2 regions of the Rhizobium tropici CIAT 899 genome follow, and region 2 is predicted to be linked to the other one. Evidence: riboswitches for the same ligand, from Rfam matches in the RefSeq annotation. Region 2 holds a riboswitch; the other holds the start of a gene.
What was found. A riboswitch is a leader RNA that binds a small molecule or an ion and turns the genes downstream of it on or off. The one in region 2 is predicted to bind FMN.
Positions count from the first base shown of each region.

Region 1: linked by a shared signal. The riboswitch ahead of RTCIAT899_RS11445 (6,7-dimethyl-8-ribityllumazine synthase) and the one ahead of ribB (3,4-dihydroxy-2-butanone-4-phosphate synthase) in region 2 are both predicted to bind FMN.

Region 1 covers NC_020059.1:2,338,775-2,353,924, reverse strand. The annotation lists gene RTCIAT899_RS11480 (ABC transporter ATP-binding protein) at 1-980, shown strand, start outside; gene RTCIAT899_RS11475 (TetR/AcrR family transcriptional regulator) at 1,048-1,653, opposite strand; gene RTCIAT899_RS11470 (tautomerase family protein) at 1,775-2,221, shown strand; gene RTCIAT899_RS11465 (VOC family protein) at 2,290-2,685, shown strand; gene RTCIAT899_RS11460 (class I SAM-dependent methyltransferase) at 2,803-3,489, shown strand; gene phnF (phosphonate metabolism transcriptional regulator PhnF) at 3,491-4,219, shown strand; gene RTCIAT899_RS11450 (VOC family protein) at 4,260-4,610, opposite strand; gene RTCIAT899_RS11445 (6,7-dimethyl-8-ribityllumazine synthase) at 4,670-5,146, opposite strand; FMN riboswitch at 5,234-5,379, opposite strand; gene RTCIAT899_RS11440 (ABC transporter ATP-binding protein) at 5,484-6,545, opposite strand; gene RTCIAT899_RS11435 (ABC transporter permease) at 6,557-7,345, opposite strand; gene RTCIAT899_RS11430 (ABC transporter permease) at 7,342-8,232, opposite strand; gene RTCIAT899_RS11425 (ABC transporter substrate-binding protein) at 8,305-9,408, opposite strand; gene RTCIAT899_RS11420 (MurR/RpiR family transcriptional regulator) at 9,597-10,469, opposite strand; gene RTCIAT899_RS11415 (N-formylglutamate amidohydrolase) at 10,649-11,416, shown strand; gene RTCIAT899_RS11410 (amino acid permease) at 11,543-13,114, shown strand; gene RTCIAT899_RS11405 (glutamine synthetase family protein) at 13,262-14,632, shown strand; gene RTCIAT899_RS11400 (aldehyde dehydrogenase family protein) at 14,787-15,150, shown strand, end outside.
Region 2 covers NC_020062.1:1,366,675-1,381,824, forward strand. The annotation lists gene RTCIAT899_RS28365 (ABC transporter ATP-binding protein) at 1-293, shown strand, start outside; partial or broken gene RTCIAT899_RS28370 (IS6 family transposase) at 787-1,095, shown strand; gene ribB (3,4-dihydroxy-2-butanone-4-phosphate synthase) at 1,248-1,874, opposite strand; FMN riboswitch at 1,990-2,134, opposite strand; gene RTCIAT899_RS28380 (glucose 1-dehydrogenase) at 2,233-3,015, opposite strand; gene tpiA (triose-phosphate isomerase) at 3,069-3,806, opposite strand; gene RTCIAT899_RS28390 (SDR family oxidoreductase) at 3,811-4,599, opposite strand; gene RTCIAT899_RS28395 (sugar ABC transporter ATP-binding protein) at 4,622-6,100, opposite strand; gene RTCIAT899_RS28400 (sugar ABC transporter substrate-binding protein) at 6,128-7,057, opposite strand; gene RTCIAT899_RS28405 (ABC transporter permease) at 7,175-8,158, opposite strand; gene RTCIAT899_RS28410 (transketolase) at 8,373-9,182, shown strand; gene RTCIAT899_RS28415 (transketolase family protein) at 9,182-10,138, shown strand; gene RTCIAT899_RS28420 (FGGY family carbohydrate kinase) at 10,204-11,670, shown strand; gene RTCIAT899_RS28425 (sugar-binding transcriptional regulator) at 11,692-12,645, shown strand; partial or broken gene RTCIAT899_RS32930 (spermidine/putrescine import ATP-binding protein PotA) at 12,734-12,853, opposite strand; gene RTCIAT899_RS28435 (aromatic alcohol reductase) at 13,208-14,152, opposite strand; gene RTCIAT899_RS28440 (YceI family protein) at 14,897-15,150, shown strand, end outside.

The sequences.
Region 1 (15,150 bases), on a different replicon from region 2:
TTCGCAAGGCCTACGGTACGCACGATGTGCTGAAGGGCATCGATCTCGAGGTGAAGGATGGCGAGTTCGTCATCTTCGTCGGGCCCTCAGGCTGCGGCAAGTCGACCCTTCTGCGCAGCATCGCCGGCCTCGAGGACGTGACCTCCGGCGCCGTGCTGATCAACGGCCAGGATGTGACGGTCACGCCTCCGGCCAAGCGCGGCATCTCGATGGTGTTTCAGTCCTATGCGCTCTATCCGCATCTGACCGTCAAGGACAATATGGGCTTGGGTCTCAAGCAGGCCGGCACTGCGAAGGCCGAGATCGACAGCCGGGTCGAGAAGGCGTCGGGCATGTTGTCGTTGGCGCCCTATCTTGGCCGCCGTCCTTCAGAGCTTTCCGGCGGTCAGCGCCAGCGCGTCGCCATTGGCCGCGCCATCGTTCGCGAGCCGGAACTCTTCCTGTTCGACGAGCCGCTGTCGAATCTTGATGCCGCGCTGCGCGTGCAGACGCGTCTAGAGATCGCCAGGTTGCATCGCAGTCTCAAGGCGACGATGATCTACGTTACCCACGATCAGGTCGAAGCGATGACGCTTGCCGACAAGATCGTCGTGCTCAATGCCGGTGCGATCGAGCAGATCGGTTCACCGATGGAGCTCTACAATCGTCCGGCCAACACCTTCGTGGCCGGCTTCATCGGCTCGCCGCAGATGAATTTCATCGCGGCTGAGCGTCTGGGCGAAAGCGGCGCCAAGACCGTCGGCATTCGCCCCGAACATATCACGCTGTCGCGCGATCAGGGCACCTGGGCAGCTAAGGTCATCCATGTCGAGCATCTCGGCGCGGACACGATCATCTACCTCGAATCCGAGGCCACCGGCCTTCTCACTGCGCGTCTCTTCGGGGAGCATCAATATGAGCCGGACGAGATGGTTTATGCAACGCCCGATGCGAACCAGATGCATCGTTTCGATGAGAACGATAAGGCAATCCGGGTGTAAATTGGCGCTGAGATGAAGCGGAAAGCTTCGTCTCAGCTGGCTCCGGCCTCATGCATGTTGCGATCGGTCATTCGCCGTGCGGCTTTGAGGGACTTCCTATTACCAAAGCAGCCCGCTCTATGACCTTGCCGATATGGCTGGACAGCGCGGGATCCGAGACTGCGCGAGCAATGGTGACGCCGCCGCTGAGCGTTGCGAGGAGAAGAATCGCACGATCCTCCGTCGTTAACTCGGCAGAGTTCGTGCGTTCCGGCAGACCGGCAGCGACATCCGCGATCAGTTTTCTCAATTCCGCCGTATATGCGTCGCGCGTTTCACCGTCAGCACGCATCACGTCGGGGGAAAGGCTCGGCAGCGTGCAGCTGTCACCGAGATCGCAGGTCCGCTTGTAGCCGAGATAGAAACCGGCAAGCGCCTTCAACCAATCTTTAGGCTGGTTTTCCCTGAGTGTCAGGATTCCTTGACGCAGCTCTTGCAAGCCTTCCACGACGGCTGTGCGAAACGCTTCGCTCTTGGACTTGAAGTGTCCGTAGAAGGCGCCGTTGGTAACACCGGCCGCCTTGGTCAGAGCATCGATGCCAGCGCCGCCATAGCCTTCCTTGCGAAATACCTGCCCCGCGGCCGCGACGACACGCGTCCGTGTTTCTTCCTTGTGTTCGGCGCTATAGCGCATTGCCGCCTCCATTGAGAGTGATCATTCTTTATGGCTTGCATAGAGAGTGATCGGTATGTATCGTTAAAGAGTGATCGGTATATATCAATTGCCGCCACAGGTCCAACAAGGAGATGTTCCAATGCCCATTACGCTCACCGTATCCGAAGGACTGCTTTCATCCGAAGCGCAGGCGCAAGCTTTTGCCGGATTGACGGATGCCGTCCTCGACGTTGCCGGCTTGACCGGGAATGAATTCATGACGGCCAATGTCATCGGATCTATCAATGTGCTTCCGGCCGCACATGTGCTGGCAGCTGGAAAGCCCGTTGCCGCGGCTTTCATCGAACTCAAGCTGCCCGAAATCGCCCTCGCGACCGCCGAAGCCAAGCGCGCTTTCATTGCAAGGGCGACCGATATCGTCGAGCGGGCGGCCGAAGGGCGGGTCAAGCGTGAGCATATCTGGTCGAATATAGTCTATGCGCCTGAAGGTGCCTGGGGCATTGCGGGGCAAAGCTACAACAATGCCGATCTGGTCAATGCCATTGCGAGCGCTGGAGCGCCTGAGATCCAAGCTCATCGCGCTTGAGACGAGGTAGTTGGCATCAATACGGGCGGCCGAGTGGGCCGCTCGTTCGACAACAAGGGAGGCAGGAAATGCAACTCGCTAATTATCTGTTTTTTACGACGCATTGCGACGAAGCCCTCGCATTCTATACGGCCTGCGGGCTGGGCCGAGTGACGCTGTTGATCCGTCACGGTACGGAAGGGATACCGCTTGCCAACGAAGCGATGCGGGGCAGAGTAATGCACGCTCGCTTTGAGGGACCAGGCGTCTTGTTCTTCGCCTCTGACAATCATGATGCCGAGCCGATGCGAGGTTCCGCTCATATGCTCATGGTGGATGACCGAGAGAGTACCGACAGGATTTTTGCCCGATTGGCTGAAGGCGGCAGGGTGACGACACCGCTCGCCGTTCAGCCTTGGGGCAGCTACTACGGCAAGCTGACGGATCGGTTCGGCGTGCAATGGATGGTGGATTGCGAGCAGTAGAGGGATCGCGATTGGCATGAAGTACCAGATAAATACTCCAGTCGTCCGGATGAATTCACGTGACTGTCATGAAGCTGAGCTATCTCAAGTTCAGTCCACTCCTACAGCGAGCACATCATGGCAAACGCAGCAACGACTTACGCCACCTGGCACAAGGATCCGCAGGGCGATACGAAAATGGCGGAATCCCATAGTCCTTATTGGCGGCATTTCATCGAGACCGTGCCGGAGCGCGATTTTTCCTCGAAGACGATCCTGGATTTCGGCTGCAATCGAGGTGGCTTTCTGCGGCTGCTTTATGCCATGCGGCCGTTCCGACGCGGCGTCGGTATCGATATTGCTTCGGAGTCTGTGGCTGCTGCCGTCGAAGCCGCAGGCAACATGCCGCTGCAGTTTCATGTAGAGACCGACCTGTCGCCCTTCGCCGATAGTTTCGATGTCGCTTTCAGCTATGAGGTCATCTATCTGTTGCCGGAGCTGAAACAGCATGCGGAACAGATGTTCCAAGCCTTGCGCAACGGCGGTGTCTACTACGCTGTGACCGGCTGCCACAATGAAATGCCGCTTTGGCCGAAGTGGCTCGAGCTGATCGGCAACAACAGCAATGCGCCGATGCAAGATCGGTCCCCACAGGATTACATCGATACCTTCGTTGCGGCTGGCTTCGACGTATCCGTCAAGCGTTTCGGCTATGACGGCTTCGTGCATGCATCGAAGGACCGGAAATATTATCCGAGCATTCTCGATGCATTGAGCTATCCGGCCGAATTCAAGCTGTTGTTCCGTATCGAGAAGCGCGTTTGACATGGAGACCATCGACCGAAAGGGCGGCAGCGCCCTCTGGCATCAGATCGGCGAGATCCTGGCGGCCGATATTGCCGCCGGGACTTTCGCCTCGGGGACGAAATTGCCGACCGAGCCGGAGTTGATGCAGCGTTTCGGCGTCAGCCGTTTTACCGTGCGCCAGGCACTGGGGCACTTGGAGCAGCGTGGATTGGTCCGCGCCGAACAGGGGCGAGGGACTTTCGTTCATAGGGGAGTGCTCGACTATACGCTGTCGAAACGCACCCGCTTTCACAAAAATCTGATCGAGCAAGGTTTCGAACCGGGCGGCGAGCTGCTCGTTCACGAGATCGTGCCGGCGACCGAACCCGTCGCGGCCTATCTGAAGATCGCAATCGGCGCGCCGGTCATCCATCGTCGCGGCGTCATGACGGCCGACGGCATTCCGGTGGAATTGGGCGATTCCTATTATCCTGCCGAACGTTTTCCCGATTTCGACAAGGCTAGATTACAGCATCCGACAATTTCGGCGGCGCTCGCCAGCTACGGTGTCACGGACTACGAGCGGTTATCGACGGAGATCGAGGCGCGTATGCCGACGGCCGACGAAGCGCGGATCCTGCGCCAGCCGAAATCCGTCCCGCTGCTGGTGACGCGCAAGGTGGATGCGGATACCGACGGAGTGCCGATCACCTATTCGGAATCGGTTTGGCCGGCCGAGCGCACCACATTCAATCTCGATCTGCGGTGAGAATGCCCGGGGGAGTCTTGAGGCTCTCCGCGAGCTTGAATTAGCGGTGGGAGAGGATATTGACGACCTTGCCGAAGGGGTCGCGGACATAGAAGCGGCGGACACCCCACGGCTCGTCCGTGAGGTCGTACAATATGCCGAAGCCCATGGAGGTGGCACGCTGATAGAGCGTGTCGACATCGTCGACTTCGATGGAAAGGTCAGGGACGAGCGTTCCCGAACCGCCTTCGCTGGCGACGCTGATCTGCGGCACAGTTGCCGCTTCGGAGGCGAAGGTCAGGATCCAGCCGTGATCCATGACGATGTCGAGGCCGAGCAGGTCGTGGTAGAAAAGACGGGCCGTGGCAGGATCGGCGGCGGGCAGGTTCGGGATGATGCGTAGGACGGTCACTGACTTCCTCTCTGGTGGACATGGAGGCGGGCAGATGCCGCGCCTCCACCATGCTAAGCTTAAACTGTGACGGCGGGCAGCAGCTTGCCGCGCTCCGCCAGGATGTGGCGGCAGGCGCTGGCGACTTCACGGCCCTTGATGATGAAATGTTCCTTGAAGAACTGGATGTGCGCTTCCGATTCCTGGAAGTGATGCGGCGTCAGGACTGCCGACAGGATCGGCACGCCGGTATCGAGCTGGACGCGCATCATGGCATCGAGAACCGTATTGGCGACGAATTCATGGCGATAGATGCCACCGTCGACAACGAAAGCGGTGGCGATAATCGCGGAATAACGGCCGTTGCGGGCAAGCGTCTGAGCGTGCAGCGGAATTTCAAGCGCCCCGGGTACGTCGAAGATATCGATCGGCGGCGCGCCTTCGACTGTCTGCCATTCGGCAACGAAGGAATCGACCGAGTGATCGACGATATCGGCGTGCCAGCGGGCCCGAATGATCGCAATGCGGCTCGGTTGGGTGGAAATCGAAATGGTCATGAATTTTGCCTTTCAAGGGTTGTTGTCAAATATCCCTTGGGCGAACACGCAACATCGCAGCACCCCTCGCGGAGGAGGTGCGATCCTGCTTGCTCTCTTCCATCCGGACTATACCGTCGGCTCCGGCATCTCACCGGATCTGCTGACCCTTCCGAAATCCGGAAGGCGCTCGCGGGCTCGAGGAAACTCCCCATACCGCCGGTGGGGAATTGCACCCCGCCCTGAGAACGCGTGGACTATAGATGCTTTGTCTTATGGAAATCAAAGAAAAACGCCGGGCTTTTGACCCGGCGCCTGCGAATAATTTTCCAAAATGACGGTGATGGAGGGCTCTTTCTCAGTCCTGAATGACGAGCAGGTCGGAAGAGGCGAAGCGCAGCGTCACCTTCTCACCAACACTCGGAGGCATCATTCCCGGGCTGTTGAACATGTCGAAGGAAATCGTGTTGCCGGCGACATTCATGCGAGTGCGGATGACCGAGCCCAGGAAATGTGCCGAGGAGACTTCGCCCGTGAGGGCGGTATCGCCCTTGGCCGATTCCGCCAGCGAACCAGCTTCCGGACGCAGGGCAAGCGATACGGTATCGCCCGGCTTGTAGGCGGTCACCGACTGCTTCAGGGTCACACCCTGATCGCCGATCATGATGCGGTTACTGTCGGGATCGACGACCTTGCCTTCGATCAGATTCAGCGTGCCGACGAAGGAGGCGACGAAACGGGTTGCAGGCTTGTTGTAGATTTCGAACGGCGTGCCGATCTGATCGGCGCGGCCTGCATTCATGACCACGATACGGTCGGAGATGGACAGCGCCTCTTCCTGATCGTGCGTCACGAAAACTGTGGTGATGCCGAGCTGCTGTTGGATGGCGCGGATTTCCTCGCGCAGCGAGATACGGATCTTGGCGTCGAGAGCCGAGAGCGGCTCGTCGAGCAGGAGCACCTGCGGCTTGACGGCGATAGCGCGGGCGAGCGCCACGCGCTGCTGCTGGCCTCCGGACATCTGGTATGGATAGCGGCCGGCGAGATGATCGAGCTTGATGAGTGCCAGCATCTCCTTGACGCGCTTGTCGATGTCGGGCTTCGCCATGCCGGCCACCTTGAGGCCGAAGGCGACGTTGTCATGCACCGTCATGTTCGGAAACAATGCGTAGGCCTGGAAGACCATGCCGATATTGCGCTGGTTCGGTTTCAGCGCCCGCTGGTCCTTGCCATTGATCGACAGGGTGCCGGCGGTCGGCGTTTCGAAACCTGCGATCATGCGCAGCACGGTCGTCTTGCCGCAGCCCGACGGCCCGAGGAAGGAGACGAATTCTCCCTTCTCGATTTGCATATTGAAATCATGGACGACGTGAATGTCGCCGAAGGACTTCTTGATGTGGGTGAGTTCGAGAAAAGCCATGGTGAGAAGCCTTACGCCTTAATCGGAGCGGATTTTGAGAAACGGGAAACGAGCTGCAAGAGGCCCATGCTGAGCCAGGTAACGGCAAGCGCGATGATGGCCAGGGCAGAGGGCTCGTAAGCTCTGTTGGCGCCCATAAGCTGCATGTAGGGCCCGAATGCCGGACGGTTGAGCAGCGATGCCATGGTGAATTCGCCCATGACGATCGCAAGGGTGATGAATGCTCCGGAAAGCACACCGCTCATGACATTTGGAAAGATGCATTTGAACATGATGGTTGTCCATTTTGCACCAAGGCTTTCGGCAGCCTCCGTCAGCGTGCCGACATCAATGGTACGCATCGCCGTATCGACCGAACGATACATATAGGGCAGCGACAATACAATGTAGGAGCAGACGAGCAGAATGTTCGTCGTCGAATTATAGCCGGTCAGCGGCAGGATCGACGACGAATTATAGAGCCGCAGATAGCCGAAAACGATGACGATGGCCGGAATGACCAACGGCATCAAGGTGATGAATTCTACGACAGGGCGAAGCTGCGGCAGCCGCAACCGCACCCAATAGGCCGTGGGCACAACGAGCAGCATGCCGAAGATGATGGTCAGAAGCGCCATCAACATCGAGAAGCCAAAGGCCGTTATGAAGCCGAAATCCGAAAAGACGGAGGCATAGGCGTCAAAGCTGTAAGCGTTGCGCCGCATGCGCAGCGAGAACTCCAGCGTACCGATGAGCGGCACCAGGAAGTAGATGAGGCCGATGGCAACGGCGATCCAGGCGAAGAATTTTTGCAGCTTCATTTCTGCCACCGTTCAGCGCGCATGCGCATCAAGATATAAATGACGTTCGAAATACCGGTGATGACGATCATGCCCAGCGCCAGCGCATAGCCCAGATTGGCATTGTGCAGCACGTCGCCGCGGATCTGCGCATAGAGTACGATCGGAACGATATTCAGCGAGCTGCCGGTAAGTGCAATTGCAGTCGCGATGGCGCCGAACGAATTTGCAAACAGTAGCAGCGTCGTGCCAAGCAGGCTCGGCCAGAGGATCGGAAGGGCGACCATCCGCCAATATTGTCCATTGGTTGCGCCTAGAATGGAAGCCGCTTCTTGCCATTCCTTCTTCATGCCGTCGAGCGCAGGCGTAATGATCAGCACCATCAGCGGAATCTGGAAGTACATGTAGGTAATGGTCAAGCCGAAGAAGCTCAACAGGTTGAAGCCACTGCCGTAGAGGTTAAAGCCGAAATGAGCGAGCAATATCGTGACCAGACCCTGGCGGCCGAGTGTGGCGATGAACGAGAAGGCCAGTGGCACGCCGGCGAAATTCGATGCGACCCCCGAGAAGGTTAGGAAGGCGTGACGGATCCAAGTGGGAAGCCCGCCAAGGACCAGCGCCCAAGCCAGGTAAAAGCCGATGATCGCGCCACCGAGCGCCGAAGCGACCGAGATTTTGATGCTGATCCAATAGGCGCTCATGATCGTCGGCGTGAACAGGTCGGCGATGTTCTTGAGCGTCAGGCTGCCGTCCGGCGTTAGAAAGGCGCCTGCTATCAGATAGATCGTCGGAAGAATTAGGAACAGCAGCGCGAAGATCAGGAAGGGTGCTATTCCCAGCCAGTCGATGACTACACGCTTATTGATCATCGGAGTGGAACTGACCGTTGATGTTGTGGCGATGCTCATAATTGGCCCAATCCGCGGCGTCAGAAAAACGGAAACCTCCCCGCCGAAGCGGGGAGGTCATGTCAGGTCAAATTACTGCACGTTCGAACCGACGACAGAATCCCACTTGGTGGTGATGGCGGTCTTGCCGGCAGCCTGCTCGTCGAGCGTCGGGAAGACTGCCTTTTCATAGGCAGCAGCCGGCGGCAGCTTGTCGAGAAGCTCCTGCGGGACCTTCTTGTTCTTCGCCAGGTCGTTGAAGCGGATCGGGTGGCAATAGCCCTTCAGCCAGCCGATCTGGCCTTCGTCGGAATAGAGGAACTCCATCCAGAGCTTGGCAGCGTTCGGATGCGGCGCGAAAGCCGAGATCGCCTGAACATAAACGCCCGCGAGAACGCCTGAAGCCGGAACGGTAACGTCAACCGGCGGGTTGCCCTTCAGGCCGTCGCGCCATTCAAGTCCGTTGTAGTCCCAAGCGATGACGATCGGGGTTGCACCTTGAGCCAGCGAAGCGGACTTGCCGATGACGGGAACGAAGTTGCCAGCCTTGTTGAGCTTGGCAAAGTAATCGAGACCGGCGGCGCCGACCTTGACTGCATCCTTCTCGCCGGCGGCGAGACCGGCGGCGTAGACGGCCTGAACGGCCTGGTTCGATGTGCGCGGGTCGCCGGCGAGCGAAACAGAGTTTGCGTATTCCGGCTTCAGGAGGTCAGCCCAGTCTTTCGGCGGGTTCTTCACAATGTCCTTGTTCACGACGAAGGAGAGAACGCCGTAGTAGTCGCCGTACCAGTAGCCTTCAGCATCCTTATTGCTGTCCGGAATCGAATCCCAGGTGGACACCTTGTAGGGCTGCAGCAGGCCTTCCTTCTTGGCGGTCGGGCCGAAGGAGAGACCAACGTCGATCACGTCAGGAGCCTGCGGGCCGGTGTTGCCCTTGTTGGCACGGATCGCTTCGACTTCATCGCCCGAACCCGCATCCGGGTTCAGTTCGTTGACTTCAATGCCGTATTTCGCCTTAAAGGCAGCGATCACGTCGCCATAACCGCACCAGTTGTGGGGCAGGGCGATGGTGGTCAGCGTGCCTTCCTTCTTGGCGGCAGCGATGAGATCGGCGCTCGGTTCCGCGGCGGCCATAGCCGTCGAAGCGACGAGCATCGCTGTGGAGATTGTCAGAAGACGATGAATTTTCGAGATCACTGCATTTCCTCCTTTTGGGTTTTCAGTGTCTGGCGTTGCTGTTAATGACGTTACATGAAGGTTGTGTGACGACTTCAAAGCGTTGGGTTTACTGAAAACGCAGTCGATTTTTGCTTCTAATCGACAAGTATGACAGTCGCTGTATTCCACATCCTCCAGGAGCTGTTATTTTCTGTTTTCACTCCCCTTCAGCTTAGCTTGCGAAACAGCTTGGTTTGTTCGAAAAGACCTTCGAGTGTCTTCATGCGCTCGCTCGTTTCGTCCCATGTCGAGCTTTGGACGGCTTCGATCAGGGCTTCGACGATGAACAGGGTAACAACCGATGAATCCCAGGCGGAAGGCGCCTCAATTTGCACGCGGAACGTGTGCTTGGCATGTTTGGCGGCCGGAGTTGCCCACTGATCGGTGAAGACGATGATTTCAGCGCCATGGCGGCGGGCGGCAGCCGCGAGATTGACCATTTCCTGCTCGTAGCGCCTGATATCGAAGATGACGAGCAGGTCGCCCGGATTCATGTTCAGGACATATTGCGGCCATGCGCTTGAGTTCGAAGAAAGCAAGGTCGTGTTCGGTCGGATGACCTGCATATGAGTGAAGAAATATTCGGCAAGCGCCCCGGTGATGCGACCGCCTACGAAATAAAGAGCGCGTTTTCTTTCCGACAGCAGTGCCGCGACGCTGTCGAAGGTGGCCACGTCGAGGTCCGACAGAGTCTGCCGCAGATTGCCTGTGATGGTATCGGCAAAGCGATTGAGGATATGCGTGCCCGGAGCGTTCGATGCCCAGCGATCGTGCTTTGTCAGCGGGTTGGAGATCGTCGCTTCTACTTCCTGATGAAGATGGGCCTGGAAGTCCGGATAGCCTTTATATCCGAGTTTCTGCACCATGCGCGCGACTGTCGGGGTCGAAACCCGCGCATTCTCGGCGACGGTGGTGATGCTACCCAATCCGGAAACGGGATAGTTGTCGAGCAAGCTTTTGGCGAGCTGCTTTTCGGCGCGCGTCAAAGTGTCAAAGCGCGCATTGATCACGTCCGAAACTGTCTTCGACGCATTGCTCACTCGATTTTTGCTCCCCGAACGGTCTGATGCCGCTTTCTTTCCAGGATATAACAACGCTGTCACAATTCGAGTCAATGTCACAAATGAAGAAATAATTTCAGTTTCCAGTTGACAGCAGGGAAAACCTGAAGAATTCTTTTCTTATAAAGATTTTATTAATCGGCACTGGGGCGTCTCTGATGCTTGCGCAGCAAGGCATTTTGTCGAAGGCGGACGGCGATTGCGTCGCGGTCGAAAGGCCGGACGGAAGCAGCGCAGTTTTGCTCGTTTGCGAGCATGCCTCGCGTGAGATTCCCGAGCGGTTCGGCGATCTCGGGCTTTCAGCCGAGGCGCGTTCCAGCCACATCGCCTGGGATCCGGGTGCACTCGCGGTTGCAAGGAGAATCTCCGCGGGCCTTGATGCCACTCTGGTGTTTCAGCGCTTCTCCCGGCTGATTTATGATTGCAACCGGCCCCCCGAAAGCGCCGGTGCCATGCCGGAGACGAGCGAGATCTATACGATCCCCGGCAATCAGCGTCTGGGCGAAGCGGACAGGCGGGCCCGCACGGAGGGGCTCTATATCCCGTTCCACGATCGCATCCGGTCGCTTTTGAAGGAGCGTGCCGCACGCGGACAAAAAACCGTGATCGTGACAATTCACAGCTTCACGCCGATCTACAATGGCAAGCCGCGCGCAGTGGAGCTTGGCATTCTGCATGACGAAGACCGTTGGCTGGCCGATCGCATGTTGGACGCAGCGACCAAAGCGCCGCTCTACAAGACTGAACGCAACCAGCCTTACGGACCTGAAGACGGCGTTACCCATACGCTGAAGCTGCATGGGCTTGCCAATGGTCTGCATAACGTAATGATCGAGGTCCGCAACGACCTCATTCTGGATGACGTCGGCCAAGGGGTCGTGGCCGATTATCTGACGGGGCTTCTCCAGAGTGGTCTGGAAGCCTGAGCATAAAAGAAAAAGACCCCGGGGAGCAGTTCAACTGCGATCAGGCCGCATGGCGAAATGCCAGCGGTCAATGTGACACATGGTTCTCCGCAATCCCGCGGACGACCGGGCTTTAGGGGGAATGGCATGTCTGATTATTCAGAGTTAGACAAAAAGCAGGATGTCCAGATCCTGCACTCCATGGGCTATGCCCAGGAGTTGGAACGGCGGATGAGTTCATTCTCGAATTTCGCCGTGTCCTTCTCGATCATTTGCATTCTATCCGGCGGTATCAATTCGCTCGCCCAGGCGACATCGGGTGCGGGCGGTGCCGCTATCGGCATCGGCTGGCCGGTCGGCTGCTTCATATCTCTCGTCTTCGCCGTCGCGATGGCGCAGATCAGCTCGGCCTATCCGACGGCCGGCGGCCTCTATCACTGGGGCTCGATCCTCGGCAATCGCTTCACCGGCTGGCTGACGGCCTGGTTCAACCTGCTCGGCCTCGTCACGGTCCTCGGCGCCATCAATGTCGGCACCTATTACTTCTTCATCGGTGCCTTCGGCGGCTATTTCAACATGACCGACACCACGCTGGTGCGCATCGTGTTCCTAGTGGTCATCACGGGCCTTCAGGCACTGGTTAATCACATGGGTATCGGCTTGACAGCGAAGCTGACCGACTTTTCCGGCTATCTGATCTTCGCAACCTCGATCCTTCTGGCGGCTGTGTGCCTGATCGCTGCGCCGTCCTACGATTTCGCGCGGCTTTTCACCTTCACCAACTATTCCGGCCTGGCGACGATTGCGGCCGACGGTTCGGCAACGGGCGCGCCGGTCTGGCCGCAGGTTTCGACCTTCTGGGTCTTCGCGCTCGGCCTTCTGCTGCCGATCTACACGATCACCGGCTACGACGCCTCGGCCCACACCTCGGAAGAGACGGTGAAAGCAGCCCATTCCGTTCCGCGCGGCATGGTATCTTCGGTTCTATGGTCGGCGCTGTTCGGCTACATCATGCTTTGCTCGTTCGTGCTCATGCTGCCGAATATGGACGATGCCGCCAAGCAGGGCTGGAATGTGTTCTTCTGGGCAATGGACGCACAGGTCAATCCCATCGTGAAGGACATTCTCTATCTGCTGATTTTCGTCAGCCAGTGGCTGTGCGGTCTTGCGACGGTCACCTCGGTTTCGCGCATGATCTTCGCTTTCTCGCGTGACGGCGGTCTGCCGGCTTCCAAGACGCTTTCGCGGGTCAGCCCGAAATATCGTACACCGGTTTCCGCGATCTGGACCGGCTCGGTCCTCTCCGTCCTCTTCGTTTGGGGTTCGTCGCTGGTATCGATCGGTGACACGCCGGTTTATACCATCGTCGTCTCTTGCACTGTCATCTTCCTGTTCTTCTCCTTCGCAATCCCGATCACGCTCGGTCTTTTCGCTTGGGGTACGGCGAAATGGGATAAGATGGGTCCTTGGAACCTCGGGGAAGGGCTGTTCAAGCTGTTTGCCGTGCTGACGATTATCGCGATGATCATCATCTTCGTCCTCGGCATTCAGCCGCCAAACGATTGGGCTGGCATCATCACCATTGGCTTCCTCGTGCTGACCGGCATCGTCTGGTTCGGTTTCGAGCGCCGCCGCTTCAAGGGCCCGCCGATCGGCGATGCGATTGCCAAGCGCAAGGCTGAGATCGCGGCAGCGGAAGCCGCCGTCGGCGAGCAGTAAGCGAAGTCCAATCTTTGCAAGCAATGGGGTCGCAGCCCTGCGGCCCTTTTCATCGGTAGCGACACGGCGGCACGCGCGCGGATTATCCGTAAGACGGTATCGTCCGGCAGGCCGACGTTTCAATTCATTGTTCAGGCGGACCAAATTATGAGCAGCAGCTATACGTTCGACGACCTCAAGCGAGATGTGGCCGAAGGGCGCATCGACACGGTTCTGGCATGCCAGGTCGATATGCAGGGCCGGTTGATGGGCAAACGCTTCCAGGCGGAATTCTTCATCGAAAGCGCATGGAAGGAAACGCATAGCTGCAACTATCTGCAGGCGACTGATATCGAGATGGAGACCGTCTCCGGCTACAAGTCGACGAGCTGGGAGAAGGGTTATGGCGACTATACGATGAAGCCCGATCTCGCCACGCTGCGCCGCATTCCCTGGCTTGAGGGCACGGCGCTCGTGCTCTGCGACGTGCTCGACCACCATACTCATGAGGAAGTCGCGCATTCGCCACGCGCTATTCTCAAGAAGCAGGTCAAGCGTCTCGAAGCGATGGGCATGAAGGCCTACATGGCTTCGGAACTTGAATTCTTCCTGTTCGACCAGAGCTACGACAGTGCCCGTGAATCCGGCTATCGCAATCTCAATCTCGTCAGTGGCTACAACGAGGATTACCACATCTTCCAGACCACGAAGGAAGAAGATGTGATGCGGGCGATCCGCAAGGGATTGCAGGGCGCGGAGATCCCTGTCGAAAACTCCAAGGGCGAGGCATCCGCCGGCCAGGAGGAAATCAACGTCCGCTACGCCGATGCTCTGACCATGGCCGACCGCCATGCCATCATCAAGAATGGCTGCAAGGAGATTGCCTGGTCGAAGGGCAAGGCCATTACGTTCCTGGCGAAGTGGAACTACAGCGCTGCGGGCAGTTCCTCCCATATTCATCAGTCGCTCTGGAGTGTAGACGGCAAGACGCCGCTGTTCTTCGACAAGGAAAAAGAACACGGCATGACGCCGCTGATGAAGCACTATGTCGCGGGCCTCCTGACGCACGCCAGCGAAATTACCTATTTCCTTGCGCCCTATATCAATTCCTACAAGCGCTTCGTTGCCGGCACCTTCGCACCCACCAAGGCAATCTGGAGCACGGACAATCGCACCGCCGGTTATCGCCTGTGCGGTGCCGAAACCAAGAGCATTCGCATCGAATGCCGCGTCGGCGGCTCGGATCTCAATCCCTATCTGGCATTTGCTGCCCTGATTGCCGCCGGCCTTGATGGCATCGAAAACAAGCTCGAACTTGAGGCGCCCTTTGTCGGCGATGCCTATGGTGCGCGTGAAGTTCGCGAGATACCGCGCACCCTGCGTGGTGCGACCGAAGCCCTGACCAATTCGAAGATGCTGCGCGCCGCCTTTGGCGACGATGTCATCGATCATTATACCCGCGCTGCCGAATGGGAGCAGGAGGAGTATGATCGTCGCATCACGGATTGGGAAGTGGCGCGCGGATTCGAAAGGGCGTAAGGCATTTGCGATCTGCCTCTTGCCCGATTTTCATTCTAGGATCGGGCAGGGGGCGCCGGGATGCTTGTTGACCTGCCATTTCTTCTTAGAGGCGGCCAAAGGTTCTGCAACATCAGGCAATCAATTGGATGACCAAGAAAACAGGAATTCGATCATGACCATGATCACATGCGTCTCCCCGGTGAACGGAGAGGTTTATGCCGAGCGTCCGGCGCTTTCGCTGGAAGCCGCCAAGGACGTCGTCGCACGTGCCCGCAAGGCACAGAAGGACTGGGCGCGTCGTCCGCTGGAGGACCGCGTTCAGCTCGTGCTGAAGGGCGTGGCCCGGCTCAATGAGATGGCCGAAATAGTGGTGCCGGAGCTTGCCTGGCAGATGGGCCGCCCAATCAAGTATGGCGGCGAATATCGCGGCTTCAACGAGCGCTCCAACTATGTCGCGTCGATCGCCGCCGATGCGTTGGCACCCTTGGTCGTCGAGGACAGCGCCAATTTTGCCCGCCGCATCGAGCGCGAACCGC
Region 2 (15,150 bases):
GCCAGCGAATAGCTCTCGCAAGGGCGCTCGTTCGCGATCCCGATATTCTCATTCTGGACGAAGCGACCAACGCCATGGATGGATTGTCGGAAGCTGCCATTGTCGAGACGCTGAAATTGCGAGCCGGTCGTCGCACGACGATCGTGATCAGCCATCATCGCAGCACGATCTCCTTCTGCGACGACGTTGTCATCCTCAGCGGCGGCCGCGTCCGCAACCAGACGGCATTTGCCGAGGTCGCGTCCCTCAGCATGGATCAGCTTTATGAGGACGAAGTGCTCGGCAAACAGTGACGCCAGGTGAGGCAACGGCCATTGGCGCGGCTTGGCTGACGGCGATGCCGGGGGTGCTTGCGACCGTACTTGGTGGTCCGTCACCTGCTCGCGGCTACATGCCGTCACTACCCATCCGTATCCTCCGAGCGGAGGGCATCCCAGAAAACGTGGCGAACCATAATTAGATTTTATTAAAATAATTCAAAAGCTTAATCGGCAATTCAGATCAGAAAGCCTTCTCACACCTCGCCCGAGATACCACCGAAATTGACTCTATCCACCTCGCAAGCTCGCCTGCACTCTTCCGATATTGCTCAAATTTCATACTCAGTTGCGCTTCAGTGCAACGCGCACCTTCTGGTCGCGGAAGATAGAAGAGGTAAGCTAGCATGATTTCGTTCTCCATTATGAAACCGGCACAAATCCAAGCAATGGCACGACTGTTACGGGCACGGCCATTGAGGGGCTGCACGTGATTGAGCGGGAAGGAAATTGAGGTAGCAGCGCGCCCATGACCGTGAGTGAACCGACCTCCAGGAACCACCGCTGCCCGATCGAAATCGTAGCCCGTGCTGTTTGGCTCTACTTCCGCTTCAATCTGAGCCTGCGCGATGTTGAGGAAATGCTGTTCGATCGCGGGATCGCCGTTTCCTACGAGACGATCCCCCGATGGTGCCGAAAGCTCGGCCCTGATTATGCGCGCCGCATACGCCACAAGGCGCCCACGAAAGGCGATGTCTGGCACCTCGCTGAGGTCGTGGCACGCATCAACGGTCAGAAAAGCTGGTTGTGGAGAGCGGTTGATCAGGACCGATATGTCAAGCGGCCACCTTTCAAACAACGTGACAACGCCGCTACCGGTATTTGAAGTTCTTCCCCTGCGAATTTGAATGATCAGCCGGAGCCGACCAATCGCGATGACGCGATTGGCAAATTTGGTTTCCGCGGAGCTGTCGTGGTCAAAAGAGCGACTTAAGCTGCCTTGATCGTCGGTGCCAGCCGCTGATAGGAAATAAGATCTTCGATCGTAATGAGATGAAGGCCATGTCGCTCGGCGAAAGCTTCCAGCTCGGGAAGACGGGCCATGGTGCCATCGTCATTGGCAACCTCGCAGATCACGCCGGACGCGGTCAGTCCTGCAAGTCGTGCGAGATCGACGGCTGCTTCCGTGTGACCCGGCCGGCCGAGCACACCTTCAGGATGGGCGCGCAGCGGGAAGATGTGGCCGGGACGAGCAAAATCGTCAGGCTTTGTTCCCGGCGTGACGAGAGCGCGGACGGTGGCTGCACGGTCGGCGGCAGAAATGCCCGTTGTGGTTTCCGGAATATAGTCAACCGAGACAGTGAAGGCGGTCTTCAGCATTTCGGTATTGCGGGGAACCATAAGCGGGATATCGAGCTCATCGAGGCGCTCTCCCTTCATCGCGACACAGATCAATCCACGCGCATGGTTCATCATGAATGCGATGGCCTTGGCGCTGATCGCGTCGGAAGCGATGACCAGATCGCCTTCATTCTCACGGTCGCGGTCGTCGACAACAACGACAATATCTCCGCGCGCTATCGCTTCAATTGCATCTTCAATTTTGGCAATTGCCATGTCTTCTGCCTTTCAAGGGTTCGCCGCTTCGGCGGCATCCATGGCCGATTTCTCAGCCACCGTTTTCCCTTGGGCGAACAAGGATGCGAACACGCCACGAAGCATGGCGTTGCAACATTGCTCTCTTCCATCCGGACTATGACCGTCGGCTCCGGCATCTCACCGGATCTGCTGACCCTCCGCTTCGACGGAGGCGCTCGCGGGCTCCGAGTTTCCTCGATACCGCCGGTGGGGAATTACACCCCGCCCTGAGAACATCTGAAACATAGGCGATCGGCAGCCGGAATCGCAAGAGGGGTTTCAGCATTCGGCCGCATTTCAATCACTTGAAACGCTGAACAGTCTGTTCGGCTCGTTTTTACGACATGATCAAGCCGCCATCGACATTGATGGTCTGGCCGGTGATATAGGCAGCGTCGTCGCTTGCAAGAAAGGTGACAAGGCCGGCGACATCCTCGCCGGAGCCCGCTCGCTTCATCGGGATGCCATCGACCCATTCCCTCATCAGTTCACCCGGGCCGTAATTGCCGAGCAGCTTGCCCCAAGCCTGGTCGTTGTAGGCCCACATGTCGGTCTCGATGATCCCGGGGCAAAACGCATTGACGGTGATATTCTCGATGGCGACTTCCTTGGCGAGGCTTTGCGTGATGCCCACGACCCCCATCTTGGATGCCGCATAATGCGGCGTGTAGATGAAGCCGTCTCGCGCCTGGCCGGAAGCCGTGTTGATGATACGGCCGCCGCGGCCATGCTTGCGCATGCGGGCAATTGCTTCCTGGGCGCAGAGAAAGACGCCCTTTGTATTCACCGCCATGACCTTGTCCCACTCGCTCTCGCTCATCTCCTCGATGCGAGCAATGGTGATGACACCTGCATTCTGTATCGAGACGTCGACGCTACCGAAGGCCTGTTCGGCGGCATCATAAAGCGCCTTGACACTTGCCTTGTCGGTAACGTCACCGACGAAAGAGACGGACTTCCCGCCGTCAACCTTGATCTGTTCGGCCACACCATGGACGCTTTCTTCGTTGGCTGAGACCACGAGATTGGCGCCTTCGCGCGCGAAGCGCTTGGCGATGGCCGCACCGATGCCGCGGCTGGCACCCGTTATGACCACGGTCTTCTTCTCAAAGCGTTGCATTTTTTTCCTTTCAAGGCGCCATCGGCACGCCGACGGCATCTGAGCCTTCTCGCTCAACCTGCTGCAGAAATGATCCCGGCAAATTCCGATGCCTTCAAAGAGGCGCCGCCGACGAGTGCCCCGTTCACGTTACTCAGGCCGAAGATTGCCGGCGCATTCGACGCCTTGACCGAGCCGCCATAGAGGATTTTGACCAAGCTTCCATCCCGGCCCATCCGTTCTTCCAGCAAGCGCCGGATCGCTGAATGGACCTCCTCAATTTGCTCGGAGGTCGGCACCAGGCCTGTCCCGATTGCCCAAACAGGCTCATAGGCGATCACGAGATTGGCGCTGTTTGCGCCCTGAGGAATGGACCCGCTCAACTGATCGCCGACGACTTCGATCGCCCGTCCTTCGTCGCGCTCATGCCGCGTCTCACCCACGCAGATAATCGCGATCAAACCCGCGCGATGAGCGGCAATTGCCTTTGCAAGAACGATGTCATTATCCTCTCCGTACGACATGCGCCGCTCCGAATGCCCAAGGATGATGTAGCGAACACCGGCGTCCGCCAGCATTTCCGCGGACACATCGCCGGTGTGGGCGCCGCACGCCTGGGCATGGCAATCCTGCGCGCCGATGACGAGATGCGATTCTCTAGCCCGCTCCACGGCGCGGTCGATCAGCGTGAAGGGCGGGCAGACGACGATGTCGCACGCCGCACTGCCCGTCAGTCCCTTCAGCGCCTCGATCTCAGCCTGGGAGGAGACGAAACCGTTCATTTTCCAGTTTCCAGCGATCAGCTTGCGCATGGCATCACCAGCAGCAGAAGCCGCCATCGACGAGCAGATCAACGCCCGTCACGAAGCTTGCGGCATTCGATAGCAGAAAGACGGCCGGACCGACCATCTCGTCAACATTGGCCATACGCTGCATCGGCGTCTGCTCTTCGAAGAGCTTGGTCTGATGCACCATTTCCGGGCGCGTATTCATTGGTGTTGCCGTATAGCCTGGCGAGATCGTGTTGACGCGGATGCCGCGGCCAACCCATTCCATGGCGAAAGATTTCGACATATGGATCACACCGGCTTTCGACGCATTGTAATGCGCCTGGCTTAGACCCCGATTGACGATGACGCCGGACATGGATGCGATATTGACGATCGAACCGCGGCCGTTCCTCAACATGGCGCGCGCTTCGGCCTGGCAGGACAGAAAGATGCCCTTGAGGTTGATATCCATCAGCGTCTGATACTGATCCTCTTCCATGTCCTCGGCAGGGTTGGCATTCGCAATGCCGGCTGCATTCACGGCCAGCGAGAGCGCACCAAGATCGGCCTCGGTACGCGCGACCGCTTCAGCCATGGACCCCTTGCTGGTAACATCTGCTGCAATTTCGATCGAACGGCGCCCGGCGGCCTGAATATGGTGCGCGGTCTTGGCAAGACTGTCATCGGTGCGGCGATCCAGAAGCGCTACGTCCGCGCCGCACTGGGCAAGACCGATCGCGATCCTTTGCCCGATGCCGCTGCCGGCGCCGGTTACAATCGCAACCTGGCCGCTGAGATCAAATAATTTCGGTGCATTCAGAGAGATGTCGGACACCGCTCTTCCTTTCTGTCTTTGCCTAGATTGTCGCCAGTTCCATGACCGAGACATCATTGGCCTCGTCACGCTTGAGAATGCCTGCTTGCTTGCCCTGCGCCAGCACGAGAATGCGGTTTGAGACGCCGAGAACCTCCTCCAGATCCGAGCTGACGACGATGACCGCAACACCCTGCTTGGCGAGGTTGACGATGATATCGTAGATGCCGGCACGCGCTCCGACATCGATGCCGCGCGTCGGCTCATCGAGCACCACGACCTTGGGATTGCGCATCAGCCATTTGGCGATTACGACCTTCTGCTGGTTACCGCCGGACAGATCCGACGCGAGTTGCTCCGCACGCCCTTTTACGCCGAACTTCGCCACCGCCTTCTCGGCGAAGACACGCTTCATGCCCGCTGTTATCCATCGGCCGCCGAGCTTATCGAGATTGGCATAGATAATGTTTTCGCTGATCTTGTGTGCCACGACGAGACCTTGCTCCTTGCGGTCCTCAGGCACCATCACGATTCCCTTGGCAATCGCGTCGGCGGGACTGCGCAGCCTCAATGTCTCGCCGTCGAGGCTGACAGCGCCGCCGCTGATCGGGTCGGCGCCTGAAATCGCGCGCACCAATTCGGTGCGGCCCGCACCGACAAGACCGGCAATGCCGAGGATCTCGCCTGCGTGCACGTCAAAGGTGACATCGCGGAATGCATTTTCCGGAGATGAAAGACCGGATACCTGAAGAACCGGGCGGCTGGTTGGCTCCGGCAGCGCCGGAAACAGGCGATCGAGTGAACGGCCGACCATGCTTTCGACAATCGTGCGAACCGGCGTCGAGCTGTCCGCGAACTCGTGGACCCGTTCCCCATCACGCAGCACCACGATGCGGTCCGTGATCTGCTTGATCTCTTCCATGCGGTGGGAAATATAGATGATGCCGACGCCCTCGGAACGAAGCTTGCGAACCTGTTCGAAGAGGGCTTCGGTTTCCGCGCCGCCTAATGCCGCGGTCGGCTCATCGAGGATCAGGAGCTTTGCATTGAGCGCCAGCGCCTTTGCGATCTCTATGAGCTGCTGGTTTGCGGTCGACAGGCCGGCGACTTTCCGTGTCGCTGGAATATGGAGGTTCAGTCGAGCCAATTGCTCCTGGGCGCGGCGGACCATCTGCGCGCGGTCGACCACGCCGTTCTTCATCGGCCAGCGGCCGATGAAGACATTTTCGGCGATCGAAAGATGCGGCAGAAGCTGCAGTTCCTGGTGGATCAGGACGACACCCTTGTCGATCGCCTCACGCGGTGCGGCCGGGGCATAAGGCTGCCCCAGCCATGTCATCAAACCTTCGGAAGGGGTGCGTGACCCCGCGATGATACCTGACAGCGTCGACTTGCCGGCGCCGTTTTCGCCGAGAAGGGCAACCACTTCGCCGGGATAGACGTCGAGGTCCACATTCTTGAGAACCTGGAGCGGTCCGTAGCGCTTGGATATACCCCTTAGGGAAAGAACCGGCTCGGTCACAACACACCTCCTAACGATTTCGACTGATTACGGGTGGTTGGCGATGAAGCCCGCCACGTTTTCCTTGGTCGTCAGCGTGGCATCCATCAGCTGCACCGGCGGCACCTTTTCCTTGGCAGCGAGCTTGACCGCGTTCTCCACCGCATCGCGGCCCATCTTCTGCGTCTGCTGTGTCGCGGTCACGTTGAACACACCTTTGCCGAGGGCCTCGAGCGCGGCGGTGTCGCCATCAAAACCACCGACCACAATCTTTTGCGATGGGTTGGCGACTTTGATCGCCTGGGCCGCACCGAGCGCCAGTCCATCTGCCTGAGCAAAGACGATCGAGACATCCGAATTCGACTGCAGCATGTTCTGCATGATCTGGAAGCCCTCGTCCTGGCTCCACATGTTAGAATACTGCTCGGCGACGACCTTGACGTCCGGATAGGCCTTCAGCGACTCCTGGCAACCCTTGGTGCGGTCAAGCTCGGGCGTCGTGCCCTTCTGACCATGGATGATGACCATCTTACCCTTGCCACCGGCTTCCTTCAGAAGGTAATCGCAAACCGCCTTGGCCGATTTGACGGAGTCGGTCGCAAGAAACGTATCGCCCGGAGCCCCATCGGCATTGCGATCGACGTTGACAACAGGAATGCCGGCCTTTTGGGCGAGTTTGACAGGAACGGTTGCTGCAGCTGCACCCGCCGGAATGTAGATCAGGGCGTCGATATTCTGCGTCAGAAGGTCTTGGACCTGATTGATCTGGGTCGGACCATCGCCCTTGGCATCGACGGTGACAACCTCGATGCCGCGCTTCTTGGCTTCAGCTTCGACGGACTGCTTGATCTGGTTGAAGAAGTTTGCCTGCAGGTTGGCCACAGCAAGGCCGAGCTTCTTGACTTCGGCCGCATGAACGGATCCGAGGCTGAGGCCAAGCAGGGCAGCAGACGCGAGCAGAGTGCGCGCAAATTTCATGTCAGTTCCTCCGTTGTTAATGAACCCGTGGGTTATCCTCCCCCTCGGGCAATAGATCCGCTCCAAACCTTTCGGAGAGGAATTTCTGGTGGCCCGCATGATCTGCGAGCCGAAAGATCATGCAGCACGCCGCTTGCGGATCGTCTCCGCGCCGACAGCGAGAACGATGACGACACCGATGATGACCTGCTGCAGGAAGGGCGAGACGTTGAGCAGGTTGAGGCCGTTGCGCAGAACGCCGATGATGAGGACGCCGATCAGCGTCCCACCAATGCCGCCTGCGCCTCCCGACAGAGACGTTCCGCCGATGACCACGGCCGCGATCGTGTCTAGCTCATAGCCAAAGCCGCTGGACGGCTGAACCGAGTCGAGGCGGGCGGCAAGAACGATGCCGGCAAGACCTGCAAGGACGGCACTCGCCACGTAGACAAGAATAGTCACAAGCTGGACGTTGATACCGGCAAGGCGCGCGACTTCGGGATTGCCGCCGACCGCATAGAGCATGCGGCCTTCTGCGCGGAAGTGCAGGAAAGTCCAGGCAGCTGCGACGACTGCGAGCATCAGGAAGACGGTTGCGGTCAGGATGCCGAAATGACGGTCAATGGCCAGCATCATGAACCAGTCGGGGAAGCCGACGATCTGCTGACCGTCGGTGATCATGTTCGCCACGCCGCGCGCGGCCGACATCATCGCGAGCGTCGCGATAAAGGCAGGGACCCTGAACCAGGTGACCATGATGCCGACGATCAGGCCACTGATCATAGAGGCAATGAGCGCCACCACGATGCTGAGGCCGAGTGGCAGACCGGCGACGTTAGCCGTCCAGCCCATAACCATCATCGCGAGAGCCAGAACCGAGCCGACCGAGAGATCGATGCCGCCGATCAAGATGACGAAGGTCATGCCGACCGCCATAATTCCAAGCACCGTGATCTGATCGAGGATGTTCAGGCCATTGCGGACCGAGAGGAAAGCATCCGTACTGAAGGTCAGGAAAAGGCAAAGTAGGACGAGCCCGATCAGCGGGCCAGTCGCTCCCGTCAGCTTGCTGCGCCACGTCCCAGACGGCCGACTCTCACTCTGAATATCTACCGCCACCATCGTTCCTCCTGCAATCTTGACGTCCGAGGTGATATTTGTTCAATTAAGAATAAATATTCATCCCTGCTATAAAATTCGTAACAAGCCGGCGAATGACTGTCAACCCGGCTCATTTGACAATACTGCACAAGTGAAAGTGACCATGGGGCTTGACTATCGCTGCGCCTGTGTAAAAATATCTAATAGTGAATAATTATTCATAGTGAGGAAGATGATGGAGATTTCGGACCTTGAGCGCATCGCTCGCCAGATCCGCTTACGGGACCTACGGGCCGTGTATGAGGCCGGTGCCGGCCATATAGGTGGGGAGATGTCCGTCATCGACCTGCTTGCTGCCCTGTATTTCCGGGTACTGCGCGTCTTCCCTGATCACCCAAAGAACCCGAACCGAGACCGCTTCGTTCTTTCCAAAGGTCATACGGCCTGCGCGCTCTATGTCGTGCTGGCGAAACGCGGGTTCCTTCCGGAGGAGGAAATCTCAACCTTCCTGAAGCCCCATTCCCGGCTGAACGGACACCCGAACTGCAATAAGGTTCCGGGAGTGGAGACCAACACTGGCCCCCTCGGGCATGGATTGCCCGTTGCTGTTGGCATGGCAAAAGCCGCAAAGCTGTCCGGCGCTCAGTACCATACCTACGTCATCACCGGCGACGGCGAGATGCAGGAAGGCTCCAATTGGGAGGCGATCATGGCCGCCGCCCAGTTCGGCCTCGACAACCTTACGCTCATCGTCGACCACAATCGCTTCCAGCAAGGCGCATCCCTAGCCGATACGAACGATATCGCTCCTCTTCGTCCCAAGCTGGAGGCCTTCGGCTGGGAGGTCAGCGAGATCAACGGCAATGCCATGTCCGAAATCGTTCCAGCGCTCGAGAAGCGTACGACACGCCCCCATTGCATCGTCGCGCGCACCAACAAGGGCCACGGCATCTCCTTCATGCAGGATCGGGTCGATTGGCATCACAAGGTTCCGAGCAAGGAACAGTATGAAATCGCGTTGGCAGAATTGTCGGAGGCCCTATAATGAACGCGCCCACAAACGCACCGAAGCTCCACGACTGCCGCGACGCTTTTGCCGCGACGCTCGAACGTCTGGCGGTCGAAAATGAGACGATCGTCGCTGTTTGCAATGACTCGGTGGGATCCTCCAAGCTTGGTGGCTTCAAGTCGAAGTTTCCCGAACGCCTCGTCAATGTCGGGATTGCCGAGCAGAACATGGTCGGCGTCGGCGCCGGTCTCGCCAATGGCGGACGCCTGCCTTATGTCTGCGGCGCCTCACCGTTTCTGACCGGCCGCTCGCTCGAGCAGATCAAGGCCGACATCTCCTACTCCAATGCCAACGTCAAGCTCGTCGGCATTTCATCCGGCATGGCGTATGGCGAACTCGGCCCGACCCATCACTCGATTGAGGATTTCGCCTGGACGCGCGTCCTGCCGAATCTGCCCGTGATCGCTCCTTGCGACCGGATTGAAACGGCCGCCGCCGTCGAATGGGCGGCGGGCTATGATGGCCCTTGCTTCCTGCGCCTGTCGCGCGTCGGCGTTCCGGATCTGCTTCCCGAGAACCATAAATTCGAGGTCGGCAAGGCTAATCTGTTGCGCGAAGGTTCCGACATCACCCTCATCGCCAACGGCACGCTGACCCACCGGATGGTCAAGGCAGCCGAGATCCTCGCCGAGCGCGGAATCAAGGCGCGCGTCCTGAATATGGCAACTGTCCGCCCGATCGATGAGGCCGCCATTATCGCTGCGGCCAACGAGACGGGCGCGATCGTAACGGCAGAAGAACATTCGATCTTCGGCGGCCTCGGCTCGGCGGTCGCCGAAGTGGTGGTCGACAACGCACCTGTGCCGATGAAACGTCTTGGCGTTCCCGGCATTTACGCACCGACAGGTTCGGCCGAATTCCTCCTCGACGAATTCGGCATGGCGCCGACAGCAATTGCTGATGCCGCAGTCGCGCTACTCAAGCGCAAATAATCTGGTAGCAGATCGTATAAGTCGGGGTGCGCATCCGCCCCGGCCCTATATGTGAGGAGACGATGATGCGGGCAATTCTGGCAATCGACCAGGGCACCACCAATTCCAAGGCCGTATTGGTTTCAGAAGCGGGCGAAATTCTTGCCAGAGGCTCGGCCGCCGTTGGCATTTCCTATCCGCGGCCTGGCTGGGTGGAGCAGGACCCACGCAGAATCTTCGCCTCCGTCTGCGAGGCGGTCGAGGCCTGTCTGAAGGTGGCTGCCGAGGTCACGGTCGAGGCCGTGGCCATCTCCAATCAACGCGAATCCGTTACGATCTGGGACGCCGAAACCGGCGAAGCGCTCGGCCCGGTCCTGAGCTGGCAGTGCCGACGCACCGCGCCGGACTGCGAACGCCTGACCACGGAAGGCCATCTTGCGCGCGTCGAAGCTCTGACCGGCCTGCCCCTCGACCCGATGTTTCCCGGCTCGAAGTTCCGCTGGCTGCTTGATCGGGCACCTGCCGGACGCCGCGTGCGCCTCGGCACGATCGACAGCTGGCTCATTCATTGCCTGACCGGCGGCAGTCGTCACGTCTGCGATGCCTCCAATGCCGCGCGCAGTCAGCTGTTCGACCTGCAGGCCCAGGCCTGGAGCGAAGAACTCGGACATATCTTCGGCGTCGATATCGACCGGCTTCCCGAGGTGCTTGACAGTTCCGCCGATTTTGGCACGACGCGAGGGCTGCCCGGCATCCCGGACGGCACGCCGATACGCGCCGCTATCGGCGACAGCCATGCCGCCCTTTTTGGCCATGGCGCCTTCAAGCCCGGCGATGGGAAGGTGACCTTCGGAACCGGCTCTTCCGTCATGACGACATTGCCGCGCTTCATCGCGCCGCGCAACGGCATCACGACGACAGTTGCCTGGCGTATTGCCGGCGTTCCAACCTTTGCCTTCGAGGGCAATATCCTGGTCTCCGCCGCAAGCCTTCCGTGGATGGCGGATATTCTAGGCCTCGCCGATGTGGCGGCTCTTGTCGATCTGGCCGCCACGGCAAAACCGGGCGGGCCGGGCTTCGTGCCCGCCTTTGTCGGCCTCGGCGCCCCTTACTGGAGCTCGGACGCGCGCGCGCTCTTTTCCCAGATCAACTTCTCCACCACACGCGCCCAGATGGCACGTTCGGTCACCGATTCGATCGCCTGCCAGGCCCATGACGTGATTGCCGCCATGCGCGCGCAAAGCGGGGGCTCGCTCGGCGCTCTCTATGTCGATGGCGGCCCTAGCCAGAACCGGTTCCTGATGCAATGCGTATCGAACCTCATCGACCATGCCGTCTTACGGTGCGAGGCGCCGGAAGCCTCGGCATTGGGAACTGCCTATCTCGCCGGATTGTCGCTCGGCCTCTGGAAGGATCTAACGGTGATCGAGGCGCTTCCTCGCAGCACGGACATCATCCGCCCCGAGAAGATCGACCGAACCACACTTCTGAATACGTGGAATGATGCACTTGCCCGCTCGACGTTGCGGCCAACACCGGCTAAGTGTGAATAAAAATTCAAGCCGGAATTGCTCATGTCCCGCCTTAACGAACTCCGCCTGATTTCAAGAGTGGCCCAGATGTACCACATCGAAGGGCGACGACAGGCGGAGATCGCCCAACACCTGCGCTTATCGCAGGCGACGGTGTCGCGGATGCTGAAGCGGGCGGAAGCGGAAGATATCGTTCGCACCAGCGTCATTCCGCCCATCGGCACCTACAGCGAACTTGAGGCCGGACTGCGAGACAAATTCCAGCTGCCGGAGGCCATCGTCGTGGAATGCACCGAAGATCGGGACGGCGCCATTATGGCCCGCATCGGAGAAGCGGCTGCTCATCTGCTTGAGGTGACGCTGGCACCTGGCGAGATCATCGGCGTGTCAAGCTGGAGTCAGACGATCTTCAGGATGGTCGAAAACATTCACCCGCAAAAGAGCGCTCAGGCGAAATATGTCGTCCAGACCCTCGGTGGCATGGGCGATCCATCGGTTCAGACACATGCCACGCAGCTCACGACACGGCTTGCCCGATTGACCGGCGCGGAACCGAAGCTCCTGCCTGTGCAGGGGGTCACCAGTTCGCGCGAAGCCAAACTTCTCATGCAGGCGGATCCGTTCGTGCGCGAGACCATGGATCTCTTCGGCAGCATCTCACTTGCTATTGTAGGCATCGGCGGGGTGGAGCCCTCCGAATTGCTGGCACGGTCGGGAAATATATTTTCGTCACGCGAACTAGCCGATTTGGCAGAGGCCGGCGCCGTCGGTGACATTTCACTTCGGTTCTTCGATAAAGATGGCCGGCTGGTGAAGACGCCGCTCGATGAACGCGTGATAGGCTTGCCCATAGAAGACTTGCATCGGATCGATCGCGTCATAGCCTTGGCGGGCGGTGCCAAGAAGACGGCTGCTATCGCCGGAGCCCTTCGCATCGGTGTCATCGACATGCTCGTGACCGATAAGTTCACCGCCGAGCGATTGATCAGCGCCTGATTTTCCGGGGCGCGAATAGCGATACAAAGAGGGAAAGTCGCATGATCGTGAGCGATGGGTGACCGACCAATGTCCGCAGCGGGATCGGGGTGCGTGGATTGGCGTAGAGTTCGGGTCCAGTACCGATCTGATCGATGATGCCTTTGGAGAAGACGGCGATACGATCGGATAACCGCAACGCTTCTTCCTGGTCGTGGGTCACATAGAGGTGTGAGTTCATGCTGAACCGCGACTTGCGGATCGTCTCAAGCTATCCCGCATGTCGCATTTGAGCGAGCAGTTTCTTGCGGAAGACTTCGGCGGGCGTTCCTTTTGGGAGCCGATAAGGGGTCCCGTTACGACGCCGATTGACAAATTCGGAGCAGTTTCGAAAGTCCCGTGAGGATTTTGATTTCCGTCCGCCAGAGAAGCCGTCCTGGCAGATGGGTTGGCAGCCCTGACATAGACCGTCGCTCCCTGATTTGAGTGCAAAAGGGCTGCCCTGCTGGAGATGGGCGTTGTGCCAAATGTTGACGGAAGAAAGCGAGATTATCGCGCTCCCCCACCGCACCTTTAAGCCCCGTTACTTGGCCGTCAGGTTCGCGTTGATCCAATCGGAAACATCCGTGACCTTGATGCCTTCTCGTACGTTGAAAGTGCCGGCCTTGTCCCATGCCATGCCTCGTCCGATACCGAAGGCCGCTCGGTACTTGCGCATCATGTTTTGGGGATCGTTTGCCAGTTCCTCCATAAGGACCGGAACAGTCCATTCGGACCGGCTGAAGGGCCGGTTTAATCCCGCCTCCAGCTTGTCCGCAAGCTCGCCATAGGTGACGGTATCTCCGGCTAGGAAGACAATCTCGTTGGTGATGGTCGGCTCGTAGAACACGATTTCAGCGGTGAGCACGCCGATGTCGTCAGGTGTCGTTACCGTGACAGCGTTATCGAAGCTGCCAAGAGCATTGACCGCGCTCTTTTCCAGATCAACGACACCAAACTCCGGCTCGAACAGGTAGCTCATGAACATGCCGGTGGAGATGATGACCCATTCGGTCTTTTGCTGCGAGCGAAGCAGTTCGCGCACATCAAGCTGCGCGTCGAAGATGTCCTGCGGACCACCTCGACCGATTGCTTCGAAATCAACACCGAACTGCCACGGGAAATAGCGCGGAATTCCTGACTGCAAAGCGGCCTTTGCCAGCTTCATTGGAGTATTGATCCCAGCCGCATATCCCGTGCAGCCAATTACGGTGTCATACTGCGAGAACAGAGATGCCAACTCGTCGACTGAGCTCTTCACCAAATCGCCCACGACTATCTCAATCCCCAAATCGCGAATTTCAGCAATGTCGCGCTGCTTGGCTGGTGAGTCAGACTCTACGGCGCTGGCGCGCAACAAGACGCTTATCGTTGCGCCGTCAATGTCCTTTGCGCGACGGGCCAGATTGCGCAGGACCGGCATGCCGAGTTCTCCAGCACCCAGCACGAGAATATTCCGTGACTTCACGTTGGAAGCTGTTTGATTCATAGTTTTCAATCCTTCAGAAATTCAATGTCGCCACTACTTGGCAAGGTGGGAGCATGAAGAAAAGAAGGCACACGGATGATACTGCAACAAAACTGAGGGCTGGCAAGCACGAAGCGGATCGGCGGATGTGATGTCCGGTGTTGGCGCGCATCCCGCCATCAATCTTATGGGGGCGGTTATCGGAACAGCCTGTCGCGACTAGTCAATGTGATAGGGAACCCCTGACACAAGCCGAGATACACCGAACTGCTCAAGTTTCCGGAAAACACCGCACGTTGGAAACATCCGACGTTGGTTTCTGAACCGCCTTACTGAGAATCAACCTACAATTTTCGCGAGCCGGGTCGATGACCCGGTTTTTTTGTGCGTAAAATCCTGGCCACGCTACGTTCCGTTTCAGGCCACACACATTCCGTTTTTCCCGGAAAAGCAGGGATTTTGGCGCCCGTTTGGACCATACTTGGTTCCGTTTTTACAAATGCAAAACAAAAGGACGCAAGATTCCAGCGATAATATCCAACCTGCGCACCGGCAGTCCGCAATACGACGGAAAAGCCGGAGCCTTTCCTGACGAGCCTTGCTCTGCAGCATGCCTGCCCTAGTTTGCGCAAGCTGACAACGACACCATGGTCCGGCAACCAGCGATTTCAAGAGGCTTCCCCTCAACATTAAATTCATTTCCAAGTGAACGCTTTGCCTTCCAATAGTCGCCATGCCCATCAACAGAGAAAGAGCTTGCTACATATGAAAATAAGCCAATACCGTATTTCTTCCGCTCTCATTGCCTTGGGGATGCTCAGCGCAATCCCAACCTATTCCTTTGCACAATCGGCGGCGGCAACCAATGCTACCGTGCCCGCCGGGGTCTACAAGCTCGACCCGACGCATGCGGCCCTGCTGTGGTCCGTGAAGCACAATAAGATTTCGAATTATACCGTTCGCTTCAACAAGCTCGAGGCCGTATTGAAGCTCGATCCTACCAAGATCGAAGATTCCTC